DNA from 3 places in the Altererythrobacter sp. H2 genome. Region 2 is predicted to be linked to each of the others. Evidence: predicted binding sites of a transcription regulator. Region 2 holds the regulator's gene; each other region holds the start of a gene.
What was found. Region 2 encodes LexA, which represses DNA repair genes until DNA is damaged. Its sites were predicted from a motif close to GTTCCNCNCTTGTTCT; they were not measured.
Positions count from the first base shown of each region.

Region 1: the regulator LexA is predicted to act here: its motif matches at 2,437-2,452, upstream of recA (recombinase RecA).
Region 3: the regulator LexA is predicted to act here: its motif matches at 3,293-3,308, upstream of U4960_RS06610 (ATP-dependent helicase).

Region 1 covers NZ_CP141285.1:1,375,623-1,380,411, forward strand. The annotation lists partial or broken gene U4960_RS07040 (DUF4139 domain-containing protein) at 1-749, shown strand, start outside; gene U4960_RS07045 (DUF4139 domain-containing protein) at 765-2,402, shown strand; gene recA (recombinase RecA) at 2,528-3,589, shown strand; gene U4960_RS07055 (class I SAM-dependent methyltransferase) at 3,953-4,780, shown strand.
Region 2 covers NZ_CP141285.1:1,707,567-1,712,355, forward strand. The annotation lists gene moaC (cyclic pyranopterin monophosphate synthase MoaC) at 1-287, shown strand, start outside; gene U4960_RS08640 (molybdopterin molybdotransferase MoeA) at 284-1,465, shown strand; gene lexA (transcriptional repressor LexA) at 1,557-2,249, shown strand; gene U4960_RS08650 (ComEC/Rec2 family competence protein) at 2,232-4,463, opposite strand; gene gltX (glutamate--tRNA ligase) at 4,492-4,789, shown strand, end outside.
Region 3 covers NZ_CP141285.1:1,287,768-1,292,556, forward strand. The annotation lists gene queF (preQ(1) synthase) at 514-987, shown strand; gene U4960_RS06610 (ATP-dependent helicase) at 991-3,285, opposite strand; gene U4960_RS06615 (hypothetical protein) at 3,512-3,910, shown strand; gene U4960_RS06620 (hypothetical protein) at 4,084-4,746, shown strand.

The DNA.
Region 1 (4,789 bases), 330 kb from region 2:
CGGCAATCCCGGCATGATTCGCGCAGGCACGCAGAATTCGGGCCGCGAGCAGCTGGGCGACTTCTACCTCTATCCGATCAGCGAACGGACCACGATCGCCAATGCCCAGACCAAGCAGGTCAGCTTCCTCGACGTGCAGGCAGTCCCGGCAAAGAAGGTCTATCGCCGCGACGTGTACTGGATGAACAACGACGCCCAGCCGGTGCAGGCGAGCAGCGAGATCGCCTTTTCGACCGCGCGTGACCAGGGACTGGGCGATGCCCTGCCAGCGGGGACGGTTCGGTTCTACCAGCGCGACCGCCGGGGATCGCCCCAGTTCATCGGCGAGAACGGCATCGGCCACACCCCGATGGGCAGCGAGCTGAGCCTGCGGACCGGCGATGCGTTTGACGTGTTCGTCCAGGCCGAAGTCGAGAGCCGGCAGGAGATTACCGCGTCCGAATGGGAGAAATCGGCCCGATACCGCGTGATCCGCGATGGCCAGGTGGTCGAACAGGTCGAGGTCGAGCGGGCCCAGGACGTTCTACCGCACCACCATGCGTTACAAGCTGACCAACGCCAAGGCGACGCCGGTGGAGGTCGACCTGGTCCAGGCAGGTCTTGGCCAGTACTGGTGGGGCTATGATTACCGGATCGTCAGCGAGGACGTGCCGGGTGAACAGATCAACTTCGACCGGCGCAAATGGATGGTGTCCGTGCCGGCAGAAGGCGAGCGGACGATCCGCGTAACCTACGAAACCCGGTACTGACGGGGCGCGCGGGCCATGCGCCTGATCACTGCCGCCCTGGCCCTGCTGTCGCTGGCAAGCCCGTTGCAGGCGCGCGAGGTGGTGGACGCCTCCGCGCCGCAGGCCATGTCGGTCACGCTCTACCGCGACCCGTCGCGCGGCACGGGCGAGGCGATGAACCGTGACTGGCCGCAAGGCTTCGCGATGATCAGTGAAACCCGCACTGTTACCCTGCCGCCGGGCGAATCGACCGTGCGCTTCGAAGGCGTGGCTGAAGGCATGGTGGGGGTGACCGCGATCGTCACCGGCCTGCCGGGCGGCACGATCGAGATGAACCGCAACGCGGAGCTGCTTTCGCCCGCCGCGCTGGTCAACGGCGCGCTGGGCAACCGGGTCACCATTACCCGCACCAACCCTGCCACCGGCAAGGCGGTGAGCGAAGAGGCGGTCGTCCGCACCCGCGCCGATGGCGGGCTGGTGCTCCAGACCGGGGCCGGGTTCGAGGCGGTGCGCTGCGCCGGCTTGCCCGAGGGGCTGACTTTTGACCGCATTCCCGCAGGGCTTTCCGCCAGCCCGGTGTTCAGCATCGATACCCGCGATGCAGGTGGGGGGACCTATACCGTCACCCTGACCTATCTCGCCTGGGGGTTTGACTGGCAGGCCAACTATGTCGCCACCCTGGCCGAGTCGCGCGACGACGCGAAGGGTGACGGCGAGTTTACGATGCGGCTGCTGAGCTGGCTGACCCTGCTCAACGACAACGGGCAATCATTTCCCGATGCCGAACTGATGGTGATCGCCGGCACGCTCAACGTCACCAGCAATTACCGGGATCTGGCCGAACCGCCGGTGGCCGATCCCCTGCGGCTGACCTGCTACCCGCTGGGGAGCACCGCCGAGGGGTCGGGCATGCCGTTCTACGGGTCCTATCCCCCTCCGCCGCCACCGCCGCCCCCAGCTCCTGCGATGATGGCGGATGCGGCGGAAATCATGGTTACCGGATCGCGGATGAACCGGATCGTCGTGACAGCTCAGAAGGTTCGCACGGCCGAGGAAGAGCAGCTGGGCGATCTCAAGCTTTACCGGGTGCCGTTCCCGGTCACCGTGGCGGCCAAGGGGCTCAAGCAGGTTGCCTTCCTGAGCAAGGACGCGGTGCGGGCGCGCTATCTCTACCGGATCGGGTGCGATCCGTGGGAAAGGTATGCCGCCACCGACGACGTGGGAGACCTGGAACAGGCCGAGGTCCTGCTGGTCACGCGCAACGAGATGAAGAAAGGGCTCGGCGTAGCTCTGCCGCAGGGCGCGATGGCGGTGTTCGAGCCGGGCGCGCTCGGCACCCAGCTGGTCGCCGAAACCGATCTGCGTGACTATCCCGTGGGCCAGGATGTCGAGCTGGAGCTGTCGGACAGTGCACAGGTGTTCAGCCAGTGCGCCTACAACGGGCCGGGTGACCCGCCCGAAGACGGCGCGAAGTGGCGAAGGATGCGGGCCGAGATCAGCAATGCCAATAGCCATCCGGTGCGGGTGCGCGTGGTGCTGGGCGGGGCGGGCGAGATCGAGGCCCGCTGGCCGCGCCGCAAGACCGAGGTCAGGGACGGCGCGCTCGTGGTCGAGGTCACGGTGCCGGCGAACAGGACCGAGCAGTTCGACTGGCAGCTGCGCGAAACCGGCTAGGCAGGGCGCTGAAAGGCCTGTTTAAAAAAGTTCTGTTCCACTCTTGTTCTGCCGGAACAAATGCGATACATCGTCTTTCGTCGATAACGGGCACCAGGCCCTAGGCAAGCGAAGGAGGTCATGCGATGGCTGCGCAACTCAAGCTGGTGGAAGGCAAGGAAGTGAACGCAGAACGGCAGAAGGCGCTCGATGCAGCGCTCGCGCAGATTGACCGTGCATTCGGCAAGGGCTCGGCGATGAAGCTGGGCAGCAAGGAAGCGATGCAGGTGGAGGTAATCCCCACCGGTTCGCTCGGGCTCGACATTGCGCTTGGCGTGGGCGGCTTGCCCAAGGGCCGGGTGATCGAGGTCTATGGCCCGGAAAGCTCCGGCAAGACGACGCTGGCCCTGCATGTGATTGCCGAGGCGCAGAAGGCTGGCGGCACCGCTGCCTTCGTCGATGCCGAGCACGCGCTCGACCCGGTCTATGCCAAGAAGCTGGGGGTCGACATTGACGAGCTGATCGTGTCGCAGCCCGATACCGGCGAACAGGCGCTGGAAATCGTGGATACCCTGGTCCGCTCCAACGCGATCGACGTGCTGGTGGTCGACTCGGTTGCCGCCCTGGTTCCGCGTGCGGAGATCGAGGGCGAAATGGGTGACAGCCATGTCGGCCTCCAGGCCCGCCTGATGAGCCAGAGCCTGCGCAAGCTGACCGGCTCGATCAGCCGCTCCAAGTGCATGGTGATCTTCATCAACCAGCTGCGGATGAAGATCGGCGTGATGTATGGCAACCCGGAAACCACCACCGGCGGCAATGCGCTCAAGTTCTATGCCAGTGTCCGGCTCGACATTCGCCGCACCGGGCAGATCAAGGATCGTGACGAGATCGTCGGCAACGCGACCCGGGTGAAGGTGGTCAAGAACAAGGTGGCCCCTCCGTTCAAACAGGTCGAATTCGACATCATGTATGGTGAAGGCATTTCCAAGATCGGCGAGATCCTCGATCTCGGGGTCAAGGCCGGGGTGGTGGAGAAATCGGGCAGCTGGTTCAGCTACGATTCGATCCGGATCGGCCAGGGGCGCGAGAACGCCAAGCAGTTCCTCAAGGAAAATACCGAACTTTGCGACAAGCTGGAAGCCGCCATCCGCGGCCGAACCGACGTTGTCGCCGAGGAGATGATGGCCGGTCCTGACGCGGAGGACTGAACCATCGCTGCTCAAGCGGGCGCATGATCCCCGTCGCACTGGCGGGCGCGCCCGGGAAAACGGAAAACCGGCGTGATGGCGAGCTTCGCCACGCGCCGGTTTTTCTTGTCCGGCGGGCCTGCCCCCGCCCCGCACGCCGTCCGCCCGGACATCTTCCGCCCCAGCCGCATGTCGTCTGCCCCTGAGATCTACCGCCCCCGACGTCATGCGCCTCGGCGGATCCCGTGCCGGGCGCCCCGTTGGTGAGCCGCATCCTTGCCTCCGCTTCGGACCATTGTCGACCCCCGTCGGCTTGCCAACCCCTTGATTGCCGGTATGCTTTGCCGCGAGAACGCCCCCGGGTTCGCAACAAAGGGCAAGGCAGTGACGGACAAGAACGAGTGGCAGGGCCGGGTCGGCCAGAACTGGGCGGCCGAGTGGCGCCGCACCGATCGCAGCTTCACCGGCCTGACCGATGTCCTGCTCAACCGCGCCAGCGCCCGCCCGTTTCGCCGGGCGCTCGATGTCGGCTGTGGTGCCGGCGAACTCTCGCTGGCCCTGGCCCGCGGCCATGCCGGCGCGGAAGTGGTCGGCCTCGACATCAGCCCTGACCTGATCGCGGTCGCGCGGGAACGCAGCGGCTATCTCGGCAACGTGTTCTTCGACGAGGGCGATGCGTCGCACTGGCAACTGCCCGGCTATGCCCCTGACCTGATTGCCTCCCGCCACGGTGTGATGTTCTTTGACCGGCCGGTCGCAGCCTTCGCCCATCTCCTGGCCATGGCCGCCCCCGGCGCGAGACTGGTCTATTCCTGCTTCCGCGATGTGTCGGAGAATCCCTGGGCCGACCGGGTCATCTCGCTCCTCCCGCCCGAGGCGGTCGTTCCGATCGACCCGCTGACCCCCGGGCCGTTCGCAATGGCTGACCCGGTCCAGGTCGAAGGCATACTGGCCGAGGCTGGCTGGCAGGAGATCCGGCTGGAACCGGTCGACTTCGCTTTCATCCTGGGGGGCGGGGAGAACCCGCTGGAGGATGCGGTCTCCTACATGCTCACGATCGGGCCCGCCGCGCGCGCCGCCCGGATGCTGCCGGACGAGGATCGCGCCAACTTCATCGGCCGTCTGCGCCGCTTCCTGGCCAACAATGTCGAGGGCGGGCTGATCGCCTTGCGAGCAGGGGCATGGATCGTTTCGGCACAAAAGGCGTTGTAATCGGTTGCG
Region 2 (4,789 bases):
GGATCATGGCCGCCAAGAAGACGGCCGAACTGATCCCGTTGTGCCATCCGCTGGCGCTGACCTCTGTGGAAGTCACGTTCGACTACATCGATGGCGGGGTCGCGGTCACGGCCACAGCCTCGCTCACCGGCAAGACCGGCGTGGAAATGGAAGCAATGACAGCCGCTTCGGTGGCGCTGCTCACAGTCTATGACATGGCCAAGGCGCTCGACAAGGGCATGGTGATCGAGTCGGTGCGGCTGCTTGCCAAGAGCGGCGGCAAGTCGGGTGACTGGGTGGCGGAATGAGCCTGCCTGCGCTCACCATCGAGCAGGCGCAGGCGCGGATGCTGGCCCTGCTCGCGCCGATGCCGGCGGAGGCGGTGCCGGTCGAGCGGGCGCTGGGCCGCTACCTTGCGCAGCCGCTGGTGGCGGCGCGGACCCAGCCGCCGGCCGACCTTTCGGCGATGGACGGCTACGCGGTGGCGGGCACAGGCCCGTGGCAGCGATTGGGCGAGAGCCGCTGCGGCGAGCCGTTTGGCGGGCCGATCGCAGCGGGGCAATGCGTCCGCATCTCGACCGGCGCGATCCTGCCCCTTGGGGCGGACCGCGTGCTGATCCAGGAAGATGCCCTGGTGGCGGGCGCGCAGGTCTCCGCCACCGTCGATCCGGCCGCTGGCAAGCACATCCGCCGCAAGGGGTTCGAGTTCGCGCCCGGCGCTCTCCTCCTGCCCGCCGGGCCCTGGATCGGCCCGGCGCAACTGGCACTGGTGCGCTCTGCCGGCCATGCGACGGTGCCCGTCCACGCTGCGCCGACCGTGGCCGTGTTCGACAGCGGTGACGAGCTGACCAGCGACCCTACCTCCTGCGCTGTCCACCAGATCCCCGCCAGCAACGGCGCCATGCTCGGGGCCATGGCGTCATCGCTGCCCTGCACCGTGCGGCAGGGCGCACCCCTGCCCGACCGGCTCGATGCGATCGTCGCCGCGCTGGAGGACCATGCCGATGCCGACCTGCTGGTCCTGACCGGCGGCGCCTCTGTGGGCGTCCATGACCTGGCCCGGCCTGCGCTGGAGGCAGTTGGGGCAGAGCTCGACTTCTGGAAGGTTGCGATGAAGCCCGGCAAGCCGCTGATGGTCGCCCGGCGCGGCCGCCAGGTCGTGATTGGCCTGCCTGGCAACCCGGTTTCGGCCTTCGTGACCGGCTTCCTGTTCATGCTGCCTGCGCTGCGCCGGTTGCTGGGGGCGGCCGAATGCCTCCCGCAAACCGTATCCATCCCCCTGGCAACCGACTGCGCACCGGGCGGACCAAGGCGCGAATTGCTGCGCGGGTCGCTCAGGCCGGATGGCGTGATGCCATCGCGCGAGCAGGACAGCAGCGCCTTGCTCAGCCTCGCCCGGTCTGACGTGCTGATCGACCGTCCCGCACACGCCGATGAGGCTAAAGCGGGAACGCCTGTTCCGGTCTACCTGCTCGGAAACGGCTGAAATGCTTGACTCGTGAAACGGGGTTGCCTACTTGTTCCACATTCGTTCGCATGGCGCGGGCGGAACAGGAACGGCACAGGGAGCCTCCGCGATGCTGACAGCCAAGCAGCATGAACTGATCCGCTTCATTCAGGTTCGCCTGGAAGAAACCGGCATTTCCCCCAGTTTCGAGGAAATGAAGGAAGCGCTCGATCTCAAGAGCAAGTCCGGCGTTCACCGCCTGATTTCCGCTCTGGAAGAGCGCGGCTTCATCCGCCGGCTGCCCAACCGGGCCCGCGCGCTGGAGGTGCTCAAGCAGCCGGAAGACGTGCTGTCGGTGCCGAAAGCAGCGCCCCGTGCAGCCAATGATCCGGTCAGCCTGGCCCGCGCACCTGCGAAGCAGGCGCCGCGCCCGGCCAACGATGTGGTCGATATCCCGCTGCATGGCCGGATTGCCGCCGGTGCGCCGATTGAGGCTTTCGAGGAGCACAGCAGCCTGCCGGTCCCCGCCGCCCTGCTGGGCCCGGGCGAGCATTACGCGCTGGAGGTTTCCGGCGATTCGATGATCGAGGCAGGCATCTTCGACGGGGACTTCGCGCTGGTCCGCCGGACCGATACCGCGCGTGATGGTGAAATCGTGGTCGCGCTGGTCGACAACGAGGAAGCGACGCTGAAGTACCTGCACCGCGATGCGGGGATGGTGCGGCTTGATCCGGCCAATGCGAGTTATGACCCGCAGGTCTACGAACCCCATCGGGTCCAGGTCCAGGGCAAACTCGCGGGCCTCCTACGGCGCTATCACTGAGTTAGTTGGCTTCGCAGGCGTCCGGTCGGGCGGCTTGTGCCACCAGCCATGGTCGCCCTGGCTTGCGGCAACCGTTTCGATCCGCTCATCCGGGAGGTAGATGGCGAGGCCGCCGGTTTGCTCCAGCATCTTGCGGTCGGCCTTGAGCCAGGTCGGGCGGCAACTTGCGGGCAGCCAGCGGTCGGCAATGACGATGTCGGCGCGTTCGCAGGCAGAAGCCAGTGCACGCTCCTCGACCCGCTCGCGGTTCAAGGCCATCAGCAAGGCCCACTTGCGCCCATCACGTTCGATTGCCAGGGTGCAGAAATCGCGGCTGCATTGCGCGCCCGGCCAGTCCTTGAGGGAAATCGGCTCGCCGGATAGGCCGGCGGTTTCCAGCAGGTTGTCGCGCACGTACTCGCTCCGCGTCTCGCGCAGCATGAGGAGGCGCTCACCTTCCCCGGTGATGCCGACCTGTCTGCCGTCTGTCGAAACCAACACGTCGGGCACTGGGGTCATCACCAGCGCAACTGCCGCTGCAGCAACCGGAACGAGGCCTAGCAGCCGGACCCGCCCATGCCACAGCGCGAGCCAGATTCCGCCCACGACAAACAAGGCAAAGGTGCCCGCGCCCATTTGCGGCATCAGCTTCACCGCACCCGGCTGGTCAGCCGTCCAGTGGGCAATCGCCAGCAGGGCTTCGAGCGACTTCTCGCTCACCCACCACGCCGGCCGTCCCAGCCCGACGGTGTCGAGCAGCAGGCCGAGTGCAATGGCTGGCATGGATATCAGTGTGACCAGCGGGATGGCGATGACGTTGGCGAAAGCTCCGTAAAGGCCCGCGCGGTGAAAATGGAACAGCACGATCGGCGTGAGCACCGCTTCGATCACCAGCCCGGTGGCCAGCAGCATTGCCAGCCTGCGCCCCTGCCGCGCCAGCCAGCTTTCCTCTCGCGCAGCGAGGAAGGCCTTTACCGGTCGGCTCTCGTGCAGCGCAATAATCGCCAGAACAGCGGCAAAGCTCATCTGGAAACTCGGGCCGATCAGCGCTTCCGGCCAGACCAGCAGCACCAGAAAAGCCGCGGTTGCCAGCATCCGCACGGACAGGGGCTCCCGTCCAATCGCCAGGGCAGTCAGGACCAGCAACGCGCCTATGCAGCTGCGCACCGTCGGCACTTCGGCACCTGTCAGCAGGGTGTACCCGACACCGGCCAGTGCCCCTACCCCCGCCGCCAGGACCGGCAGGCGAATTCTCAGCGCCAGCCAAGGTGACAAGGCCAGCAGCTTGAGTGCCAGCAGGTACCCTGCCGCGATCACTGCGCTGACATGGACCCCGCTGATCGAGAGCAGGTGAGTCAGCCCGGAATCGCGCATGGCTTTTTCGTCACCCAGGTCGATCGCGCCCCGGTCACCGCTGGCAAAGGCCGCTGCGATCGTACCGGCTGAGCCATCGACCTGCTCCCGGACATGGGCCGCAAGGCGGCGCTGGACCTGCGCCAGACCGCGCACCTGCGGCGCGTTCTCTACCACCTCGACCGGGCCCAAGGCGGAGCCGGTTGCAGCAAGCCCGTCAAACCAGGCGCGGCGGGCGAAGTCATATCCTCCGGGAAGCATGGGCGGCGCAGGCGGCGAAAGTCTCGCGCGTAAACGCACCACCGCGCCCTCGGTCATGGCTGGCGTTGCATCGGCAGCGGGCAGGTTTATCCGGATCTTGCGGGCGATGCCTGCCTCGGCATCGCGAATGGCCAGAACCAGGCGGATACGCTGCTGGGCGGGCTGTTCCTGCCGGTCAAGCACGCGGCCAACGATGATCGTGACGCTCGTCCGGGTAATCGGCTCCGCACCAACCAGGGCCGACCTTGCCCACACCGTCCCCACCCCTGCAGCGAGCAAGAGACTGGTGGTGATGACTGCCAATTGCAGGGCAGCGCGATTCCTGTCACCGCGCCAAAGGGCCGCAGCCGCAATCGCTGCGATCAGGCAGGCCCCGATAAAGGCCGACCATTCCCACGGCGCATCTAGTGCAAACCACGCCGCAACGCCCGCAGCGAAGGCAATCGTGAGCCAGGGAGCCCGCTCAAATCCGGCCCTTCCGACAAATTGCTCGCAGGCATCGGCAAGGCTGGACAAGCGGACGGCCTTGGGCCAAGTGCGCTGCACTGCAGCATCGCGCAGCTTCGCGGCCGGCTCCGGCTCATCCCCCAGGGGTACATGCGGCGCGGTGCTGGTCGCCATTCGACAATAGGAAAGGAAACCGGCGTTCATGGCAAGCGATAGCAGCACCGCGACCAGCCAGGTGGTGACCCGCTTCGCGCCCTCGCCGACCGGCTACCTCCATATTGGCGGGGCAAGAACCGCCCTGTTCAACTGGCTCTACGCCCGCCACCATGGCGGCAAGGTGCTGCTCCGGATCGAAGACACCGACCAGAAGCGCAGCACCCAGGATGCGATCGACAAGATCCTTCAAGGGCTCGACTGGCTCGGGCTGGATTTCGACGACGCACCAGTTTTCCAGTCCGACCGGGCGGAGCGCCACGCACAGGTTGCCTGGCAACTGCTAG
Region 3 (4,789 bases), 420 kb from region 2:
CGGGCGATTCAACCAGCGATTCAGAGGCGTCCGGTCCGGCTGCCGGGCTCTCCTCAGGAGCAGAAGGACCGGGTGCCTGACGCGACGACGGGGGCGAAGGCACGCGCGAAATCTCAGCAGGTTCCGCAGGCCGCCTCGTTGCGCCAGATGCGGTGGGGCGCGGGGTTGGCGCTGTGGCGGGTGTGGGTGCAGGCGAGGCCGTCTCCACGGGGCGGGGCCGGGTTGCGATGGGCGCATCCGGATCGACCGGCCCCTGCACTTGCGGCGAGGGGGAGGGGGACTCGGTCGGGCTCGGCGGCAACTGGAAATCGCGCACAGTCGGTGCTGCGCCCGCCATCGTGGCGGGGGCCAGAGCAAGAAGAAGGGCAAAGCGGATGGGTGTCATGGCCTGGCTGTGTGAGGGCTTGAGAAAATGAATGCGGGGCGATTGGCTTGCGGCGCTGAATAGGGGCTGAAACCTGCCACTGCCAGCGATGACTTGTGCCGGGCGCCTGTTGACGCCACATGCGCGGCATGAGCGACACACCAGATCCCGCGCACAGCGCCCCCCGCTTCCTTGGCCAGCAGACCGCCTTGCCCGCTTCGCCCGGTGAGGCCTTGCTCGATTATGTGCCCAATCCGCGCGCAGGTGCGCTCTACCTGGTGCGCTTTGCCGTGCCGGAATTCACCTCGCTCTGCCCGGTAACCGGTGCGCCTGATTTCGCCCATCTGGTAATCGACTATGCGCCAAGCGAAACGATCGTCGAATCGAAGAGCCTCAAGCTGTTTCTCGGCAGCTTCCGCAACCACAATGGCTTTCACGAGGACGTAACCGTTGGCATTGGCCAGCGGCTGGCGGCGGAAATGCAGCCCCGGTGGCTGCGGATCGGCGGCTACTGGTATCCGCGCGGCGGCATCCCGATCGACGTGTTCTGGCAGACCGGCGCCGTGCCCGAAGGACTGTGGGTGCCCGAACAGGGCGTGGCCGGTTATCGCGGGCGGGGCTAGGCATCAGTCTGCCAGCGTGATGAAGCTGTCGATCACCCGCTTGGTGCCGGCTTGCTCAAACGCTATTTCCAGCTTGTTGCCTTCCTGATCGACCACGGTGCCATAACCGAACTTATCGTGGAACACGCGGCTGCCGACTGCGACATCGGTGCGGGCCTTGGCAGCAAAGCTGGCCGCGCTGCGGCGGCTCTCCTCCACCCGCGCCGGGCGGCTGTCATAGCCGGTGGCGAGGGCCCGCTGCCAGCCGGGCCCGCGGGTGTTGCCGCGATCCGGGCGAGCCTGGCTGACATGGGCGAACGGGTCGTCGGTCTCGCTCCAGTTGGCGCGCCACAGGGAGGCGCCTCCGGTCAGCGTGGTTTCCTGCTCGATATGCTCGTCGGGCAGTTCTTCGATGAAGCGGCTCGGGATCGAGCTGGTCCACTGGCCGTAAATGCGGCGGTTGGCGGCATGGAACACGGTGCAGTGCCGCCGGGCGCGGGTGAGGGCAACGTAGGCAAGGCGCCGCTCTTCCTCCAGTGAGGCAAGCCCGCCTTCGTCCAGCGCACGCTGGCTGGGAAACACGCCTTCTTCCCATCCGGGCAGGAAGACGTTGTCGAATTCCAGCCCCTTGGCCGCATGCATGGTCATGATGGTGACCTTCTCGGCGTCGTTCGCGGCCTCGTTGTCCATCACCAGCGCGACATGTTCGAGGAAATCGCCGAGCGTATCATAGTCCTCCATCGCGCGGGCAAGCTCGGACAGGTTTTCGATCCGCCCCTTGGCTTCAGCAGTTCTTTCCGCCTCCAGCATGGCGAGATAGCCGCAATCGTCGAGCACCTGGCGCATAAGCTCCGCCGGGCTGGTCTGCTTGGCCAGTTCGCGCCAGTGCAGGAACTGGCCAAGCAGCCCGGCAATCGTGTTCCCGGCGCGGGCAGGCAATTCGTCGCTGTCAGCCAGTTGCAGGGCAGCGGCGGCAAGGGGCAAGCCGGTGCGCCGGGCGTGCTGGTGCATCTTCTCCAGCGTCTTGGCGCCAAGGCCGCGCTTGGGCTGGTTGTGGATCCGCTCGAACGCCAGATCGTCTTGCGGCTGGGCGATGACGCGCAAATAGGCGAGTGCATCGCGGATTTCCGCTCGCTCGTAGAACCGGAAACCGCCGACGATCTTGTAGCCCAGGCCAATCTGGATGAAGCGGTCCTCGAACTCGCGGGTCTGATACTGGGCGCGCACGAGGATCGCCACCTGGTCCAGCGCCGCGCCTTCGCGTTCCAGCCGCTCGATCTCTTCGCCCACCCGGCGGGCTTCCTCCGGCCCGTCCCACACACCGATCACGCGCACCTTGTCGCCGCCATTGACTTCGGTCCACAGGGTCTTGTCGTGGCGCTGGCTGTTGGCGCGGATCAGCCCGCTGGCGGCCGCAAGAATGTGCGGGGTGGAGCGATAGTTCTGCTCCAGCTTGATCACCGCCGCGCCCGGAAAATCCTTCTCGAAGCGCAGAATGTTGGCGACTTCCGCCCCGCGCCAGGAATAGATCGACTGGTCGTCATCCCCGACCACGCAGATGTTCTTGCGCTCCTGCGCCAGCAGCCGCAGCCACAGGTACTGGACCTGGTTGGTGTCCTGGTATTCGTCAACCAGGATGTACTTGAAGCGTTGCTGGTAGATCTCCAGCACCTCGCGGTGGGTGCGGAACACGTTGAGCATGTGCAGCAGCAGATCGCCGAAATCGCACGCATTCAACGCCTTCAGCCGGTCCTGATAGAGCTGATAGAACTGTGCCCCGCGCCCATTGGCATAGGCTTCGTTCTCCACCGCATCGAGATCGCCGGGGTTGAGCCCGCGATTCTTCCAGCGATCGATCAGACCGGCCAGCTGGCGCGCGGGCCAGCGCTTCTCGTCGAGGTCGTTCTGCTGGATCAGCTGCTTGAGCAGCCGTAACTGGTCGTCGGTATCGATGATGGTGTAGTTCGACTGAAGCCCGACCAGCTCGGCATGGCGGCGCAGCATCTTCGCCCCGATCGAATGGAACGTGCCGAGCCAGGGCATTCCTTCCACCGCGTCACCAATGTGCTGACCAACCCGGTGGCGCATCTCGCGCGCGGCCTTGTTGGTGAAAGTGACGCAGAGGATCTCGCTCGGCCAGGCGCGCCGGGTGGCGACGAGATGGGCGAGGCGCGCAGTCAGCGCCGCCGTCTTCCCGGTCCCTGCCCCGGCCAGCATCAGCACCGGCCCTTCGGTGGTCAGCACCGCCTGCTGCTGTGGCGGGTTCAGCCGCGCGGCATAAGGGGGCACGGGGGCGACAGGAGGGGATTCGGATTGCATGGTTGCGTGAACAGCTAGGGAACATCGGCCTGAACCGCAAGCAAGCCCGGGTTCGGCTTTTCCGGAGGCCGGTTCGCTCCGTCGCGAAAAGGGCACACGGTCCGCCCGGTCCTGCATCCGGCAAGCCCAATCGCCGCCGGGGTAGCTTGCCTGCGTGGCTTGATGCCCTCACACCCCGTCCGGGTCGCGTTCGTCACGCATGGTTCAATCGTCAAAGGAGCATACCATGCGGTACCCCACACTATTTGTCATTTCCGGTCTTGTTGCCCTGTTCGCCGTTCCTGCCGCTGCGCAAGACCATCACGGATCGGACCCGGCGGCTCACGGCAGCGCGCCAGCTTCGGAGGCACCCCACAACAGCGCCCATGAGACTGACGAAGCCGATATGGCCGGGCGGCCGGCAGAGCGGAAAGCGGAATTTGCCGCCTGGCCCCAGCCAATCCGGGATTACTTCCAGACCCTGCCGGAAAATCGCCGTGCGCTCTTCTGGGGGCTGCCCGACAGCGACAAGCAGGCGCTTAGCATGATGGCCGAACCCGAACGCGCCGCCGCCTGGCAACAGGTTGAGCAGCGGTTTGCCGCCCAGAACGAGCAGGCCGCGCCGGTGGAAGATCCGCAGAGCTGATCCACCTGACTGGGGCGGCAAGGCGCGCGTTTCACGGTTCGCCTTGCCGCCCTTCTTGCCCGATCCATCCCGGATTCTCCATCCGGTTGCCTAACTTAGGTTGGTCTGGGGGGAACAAGCCGGCGGCTGGCCGGGTTGCGACCGAAACAACAGGGCTAACGTAGGAGACCATCATGAACAAAGTGACGTTTGCCGCAGCGATCGCGCTGGCCACTGCCCTGCCATTGTCCGCTCAGGATTCTGCCATGCCTGACAGGCCCTCAACGGCGGGCCAGGCTGCCTCGACGATGAGCGCCGAGCAGCAACGCGATTTTGACAGCTGGCCCCCGGACCGGCGAAGCCGGTATGAAGCCTGGCCCGAAAATACCCGTACCTATTACTGGACGCTTGACGCCGATCAGCAGCGCGGCTGGTGGCTGCTTAATGATGATCAGCGCATGCGGATCATGGCCATGACTCCGGAGCAGCAGGCGCAGACCTGGGCCTCGATCAACCAGCAGTTGCAGGGCACCGCCCCGCCGCCCGCAGCCCCGCCGCCAGCCAATCCGGGCATGACCCCGCCTGATGGCGCAATGCCTCCGCCTGCCCAGTCGAGGAGCCAGGCACCTATGACCGGGTCGACCCCGGGCGCCATGGGCGACACCACGAGTCCTGCCACCGCACCTGCGACGGCAGCGGCGCGCAGCACTGCGGTGCGCAATATGGCTGGCAATCCCGGCTCCGTGCGCTGGACCGACAACACCGTGATGCAGCAGGTCCCGCCGCCGCCCCAGGGCGAATACCCGGTGTGTACAGCCACCCGCCGCGACAGCTGCCGCAACCCCGGCGGTCAGTGAGTGAGAGCGGGCCGGACCGTGGAAGTCCGGCCCACCTGTCCTG